Glaciimonas sp. CA11.2: one gene and its partner. The protein of the gene in region 1 interacts with the protein of each later gene in a pairwise test. Links are inferred from orthologs where the notes say so. Each region holds a gene or a part of one and is shown on either strand. Other genes may lie near its edges.

Region 1 (2,922 bases):
TATCTGGAAAGTTGACATTTTTGCGCCGGAAGCATCTCCGCCCGAGGGGTTGTTAATTTTGGCCCCAAAGTTCGCCGTTGGGACCGGTCTGCGGCGCACTAACACCAAAGTGCGCATAGGCAGCAGGAGTCGCGATCCTACCTCGCGGCGTCCGCTGCAAGAAGCCTTGCTGTATCAAATAGGGCTCCAGCACGTCTTCAATAGTGTCACGCTCTTCGCCTATTGCTGCGGCCAAATTATCAAGACCAACCGGGCCACCACCAAATTTAAAGAGCACAGCTTCGAGCAATTTACGATCCATTACATCGAATCCGACTGGATCAACATCTAGCATAACTAACGCGGCATCGGCGATGGCTTTAGTTATTTCACCATTTCCCTTTACCTCGGCATAGTCTCGAACACGTCTTAAAAGTCGATTGGCGATACGTGGCGTACCACGGCTGCGCTTAGCAATTTCAAACGCGCCATCCCCGACTATTGGCGCGTTGAGTAAAGCCGAACTGCGCGTAACAATTCTGGTTAATTCTTCCGGCGTATAAAATTCCAATCTGGCAACGATGCCAAAACGATCCCGCAGCGGATTTGTTAACATTCCCGCACGAGTCGTCGCACCAACCAACGTAAAAGGTTGCAAGTCGAGCCGGACGGAGCGTGCGGCTGGACCTTCTCCGATCATAATATCTATTTGATAATCCTCAAGAGCAGGATAAAGAATTTCCTCTACGACCGGTGAAAGCCGATGAATTTCGTCAATAAAAAGAACATCATTTGCTTCGAGATTCGTCAATAACGCAGCTAAATCTCCCGCTCGCTCAAGGACCGGACCTGATGTTTGGCGTAAATTAACACCCATTTCACGGGCGATGATGTGGGCTAGAGTAGTTTTTCCCAGCCCTGGAGGTCCAAACAGCAAGGTATGATCCAATGCCTCTTTACGTTGGCGAGCAGCAGTAATAAAAATTTCCAACTGCTCACGAATTTTTTGCTGCCCTACATATTCATCTAAATGCTTTGGTCGCAGCGCACGTTCAATTGCCTCTTCGTTTGGAGAGGCCGGAGTGGCCGCGATAATTCGCTGCTCGGTAAAGTCGTCGGTTTGAATGCTCATGATCGAATTGTAGCCGGACTGAAAGGTTTAGATGTCGTAGTTTAGATAAGCTTGCTACGGCCATATCTGAATGAGGGAAAATTTGATACTCATCGGCTTATTGCGAAAATTAGCATTAATAAAATAACATTACAATTTGGATAACGCCTTCAGTGCCAATTTAATACCGTCGGATACTGTAATGTCCTCTGGTATTTGCTTTAAAGCTAGCGATGCCTCTTTATCGGAATAACCTAACGCAACCAACGCATTCAAAATATCACCCGTCACAACGTTAACGGGGTGTCCTCCGACCGCGCCAATATCAGCACCTAGTTTTCCTTTTAACTCCAGCAATAAACGTTCTGCAGTTTTTTTGCCAATGCCAGGAACCTTGGTCAAGCGTCCCGCCTCTTGCAACGTGATCGCCTGTGCTAAGTCGTGAACTGACATTCCAGACAAAATTGAGAGCGCCATACGCGCACCTACTCCACTAATTTTGATTAGTTGTTTAAAAACGTTGCGCTCTTCCGCGGTGCCGAATCCAAACAGTACATGCGCATCTTCTCGTATGGCCAAATGTGTCAATAAGACGACCCTTTCTCCAATTGCGGGAAGATTGTAAAAGGTGCTCATGGGTACTCCTACTTCATAGCCGACGCCATTGCAATCAACTATTAATTGCGGCGGATTTTTCTCAAGTAAAATCCCGGAGAGACGACCTATCATCTTAGTAGCACCTTAGTCTTAATTTATACGAAATCATACAGGACAACTGGTTAAAAACCCAGTAGTTGTCTGTTTGTTGTTTTGCTTAGTAGCGTATTTTGGATATAGATATTCTAGGCATTGCTATTTAACTGGATGACGTCATTGCTCATGCGGTTCACACGTTGGCGAAAATATGCTGTCTCTTAATGCTCTCGTAAATTTTTTTTACATAAACGATGCCTCCACAGGATCGTCGGGCGCTAAGTAACTTATAAGGCATTATTATCAGGGTAGATTATTGTGCGCAAAGTTGTCTTTCGGGATTTCCAAGAAAAATGCATGACAATTTCGCGATGTTAACTTACAAATCAAACCAGAATGACGAGACATTGATCGATTGGGTTTAAAGAATGATCGTAAAGTAAAGTTTGGTGAAGGCAGGCTTGATCAAAGGGCGGTGACAGATATCTTTCCAAACACGGCGGGAGGCAATTATTTTGGTGTAGTGGGATGTGACTTAATGGCTTATGGCCCAGTGATTACCGGTTGGTGGCTATAGTTTTTATAAAAAAATCGTTACCACTATAAATAGGACGAGATTGCTTACCTAAGTATCTCAAGATTGGGAGAGCGTGGCGAAATGTGAGGCTGTAGGGTTGAGTTTGACTGTTGGCACTGAGGGAATTTGTCTTGCAGACTACATCTTATCGGCGCGCGGGGTGATGATGCGTAGTTAATGTTGGTGTGTGTTGGTGTGTGTTGGTGTGTGTTGGTTGGGTGTTGGGTGTTGGGTGTTGGGTGTTGTCATTGCATAAATCGTTTCTGCAAAGCAAAAACCCTCCCCGATTACTCGGGGAGGGTTTTCTAATAAGAGCCTGACGATGACCTACTTTCACACTGGTTGCAGCACTATCATCGGCGCAAAGTCGTTTCACGGTCCTGTTCGGGATGGGAAGGGGTGGTACCAACTCGCTATGGTCATCAGGCATAAACTGTAGTGTCGTGTGTTCCCAATGGGGCAACAAACAACGCAATCTAGAAGAAGTAAAGTTTTGTATTACTGCAGTGCAGTGACAAGGGTGTGTCACCGCACTGCTGGGTATGATTGCACTTTTCAGGCA
Region 2 (2,890 bases), 1.2 Mb from region 1 along the record:
AACGCAATCAGACGCCCCATCGGTCCAAGGCTTTCTAAAATTTTGCGGCTATGTCCACCACGGCCAAAGGTACCGTCGACATACACGCCATCGGCACGTGGTCCAACAATGTTTAATGCTTCTACAGCCTCATCCAGCAACACCGTGCGGTGCTGGAATTCGGGCACCGATTGTTCAGTCATCTTGGCGCCGTCAGAATGAAAAGTTACTTAAAACATCGGGCATGCCAGCCGCAACTGCTTGCGACTCGCTTTCAGCCAGTTTGGCTGCATCCCAAATCTCGAAATGGCTTCCCATACCTAACAACATTACTTCTCGCGATAGACCAACTGCGACGCGTAATTCCGGAGCGATCAAAATGCGCCCGGCAGAATCGAGTTCAACATCAGAAGCATTTCCAAGAAAAATACGTTGCCAGGCACGCGCCGACATTGGCCACGCCGCTATTTTCTCGCGGTGGGTCTCCCATGTCGGACGTGGAAATAGAAGCAGGCAGCCGTGCGGGTGTTTGGTGACGGTCAGGCGACCCTCGCATTGAACGGTCAGCGCGTCACGATGCTTTGACGGTACTGACATCCGTCCTTTCGCATCGAGATTTAATGCTGACGCACCCTGAAACACCGCAGACTCCTTGTTGAATACTGTGAACAGCGCAAAAAATGTTTTTATGAGCAACAAAAACGCCCCACAAAAACACACTTTTTCACACTGCCACCCACTTTAGAGTATGCCTTATAAGAGGTCAAGCCATTTAGTCCATGTAAATTGCAAATTTTTGTGTAAAGTCAATGACTTAGCGTAACTTTGCCGACAAAACCTCGAAACCACAAAAAACCAAATACCTCTATTAATGAAGGACTTACCGAATACTATAAAAGTTTCTTATGAGATAAACACATGTGTTTAGTGGTGTCTTATGCGCTCTTAAATTGTGCATTTTTTGACTAATGCAATTCGGATTTTGACCACAACTGGACACAAACTCGAAAAGAAGAGTTCATCGCAGGTGCGCCGAGTCAATAAGCAATTCAAATTGGGAGGGTAAAAAGGACAGAGGAAGAAGTCAGATTTTGGGATAGCGAAAAAAATAGAAAAAGCATGAAGAAAAACACATTAAGGTAAACTGAAGCCAAGATTAAAACGATATTGCAAAAATAAGATTATCACCAATTCGGCAAAAAAATGACGGTCGTATCGCTTTCCAGTGCCCTGAGTACACCGAAGGTATTTACCCGATCAAACGACCACCCTTTACACGTAATCCTTTTTTCGCCAACGAGGGTGCAAGCGCCGCCAGTGCTGCAAGTGCATCCCCCGAGTGCGCATGACAAATCGCTACGGCCAGGGCGTCGGCAGCATCAGTCCCCGGCAAACCCGGCAGAGACAGTAAACGTTGGACCATATCCTGGACTTGTTGCTTTTGTGCTTTACCGTGCCCCGCTACCGCTTGCTTGATTTGCAAAGCGGTATATTCGGCGACAGGTAAATCAGCACTAACCAGCGCGCAAATTGCAGCACCACGGGCCTGACCCAGTAGCAGCGTGGATTGTGGATTTACATTAACAAAAACGATCTCTATTGCCGAGCAGTCCGGCGAATAAGTCTTTACCACTTCGGAGACACTGGCCAAAATAACTTTCAGACGCTCCGGCAAACTGGCGTCCGGTGTCTTGATCGTGCCGGATGCCACGTAGGCAAGTTTGTGTCCTTGCTTGTCAATAACGCCAAAGCCAGTGGTACGCAAACCGGGATCAATACCGAGGATTCTCATAGTTAACGGACTACCTCAGCAAAGCTTCTATCTGTGTAAATCATACGGATCGATAAATCGTCGTGCGAAAACTCAAGCCAGGCCTTCGTGCCCGCTGAATACGCTCATTGATTACAACCAACCAGACCGGATAAAACGACCGGTCAAGATGGCTGCGAAGTTTATAACAACTACCTTGTTGCTATCTCGGATTAACTTAGTCGATTAACTTAGTCGGTTACAGCAACTTGTTAGCGGCAACTTAATGACGGAAATGGCGAATGCCAGTCAATAGCATGACGACGCCATGTTCATCGGCAGCATCAATCACTTCCTGGTCGCGCATCGAACCACCTGGCTGAATCACACAGGTGGCGCCAGCGTTAACAACAACATCGAGGCCATCACGGAACGGGAAGAACGCGTCTGAAGCAACCGCCGAGCCGACCAGCGACAACCCGCCGTTTTGGGCTTTGATCGATGCGATGCGTGCAGAATCGACCCGACTCATCTGACCAGCGCCAACACCCAGCGTCATGCCATTTCCACAAAAAACAATGGCGTTCGATTTAACGAACTTGGCAACGCGCCAGGCAAACATCAGGTCTTGCAACTGTTGAGGAGTCGGTTGTTTTTTGCTGGCTACCTTGATTTCTGCCAAGGTAACATTTTTTGCATCTGGTGCTTGCACCAGCAAGCCGCCACCGACACGCTTAATGTCATGGATATTACGTGCGTTACCGAGTGGAATTTCCAAAACGCGAACATTTTGTTTGGCAGCGAAAATTTGCTTGGCTTGATCCGTAAACGATGGCGCAATGACGACTTCAACAAATTGTTTGGCGACTGCTTCAGCCGCATTACCGTCGACCTGTTGATTAAACGCAATAATGCCGCCGAAAGCCGAGGTCGGATCGGTTTGCAATGCTTTACTGTAAGCCTCTAACGTGGACGTGCCAACCGCCACACCGCATGGATTCGCATGTTTTACGATGACACAAGCCGTTTCGTCGAAACTCTTTACACATTCCCACGCAGCATCGGCATCGGCGATGTTGTTGAAGGATAGTTCTTTTCCCTGCAATTGACGATAATTCGCCAGCGCGCCTTCAATCGGTTGAATGTCGCGATAAAACGCCG

What was found. Proteins that work in one complex are often made in the same cells at the same time.
Region 2: the proteins of ruvA (region 1) and ruvC interact in binary tests that used the Escherichia coli proteins (3 or more experiments, as listed by UniProt). The link is inferred for Glaciimonas sp. CA11.2 from one-to-one orthologs.

What each region holds. Positions count from the first base shown.
Region 1 is NZ_JAVIWL010000001.1:1,005,119-1,008,040, forward strand. What follows is about bases 31-2,876. They hold ruvA (Holliday junction branch migration protein RuvA), read right to left. Parts: upstream 1,820-2,876; coding sequence 1,241-1,819; downstream 31-1,240. Other genes in these bases: ruvB (Holliday junction branch migration DNA helicase RuvB), read right to left, coding at 53-1,111. Also shown: RGU75_RS04275 (YaiI/YqxD family protein), read right to left, coding at 1-18. UniProt on the Escherichia coli protein: The RuvA-RuvB-RuvC complex processes Holliday junction (HJ) DNA during genetic recombination and DNA repair.
Region 2 is NZ_JAVIWL010000001.1:2,242,320-2,245,209, reverse strand. The notes cover bases 1-2,814. They hold ruvC (crossover junction endodeoxyribonuclease RuvC), read right to left. Parts: upstream 1,772-2,814; coding sequence 1,229-1,771; downstream 1-1,228. Other genes in these bases: purH (bifunctional phosphoribosylaminoimidazolecarboxamide formyltransferase/IMP cyclohydrolase), read right to left, coding at 2,013-2,814; mraZ (division/cell wall cluster transcriptional repressor MraZ), read right to left, coding at 193-621; rsmH (16S rRNA (cytosine(1402)-N(4))-methyltransferase RsmH), read right to left, coding at 1-182. Outside these bases: more of purH, read right to left, coding at 2,815-2,890.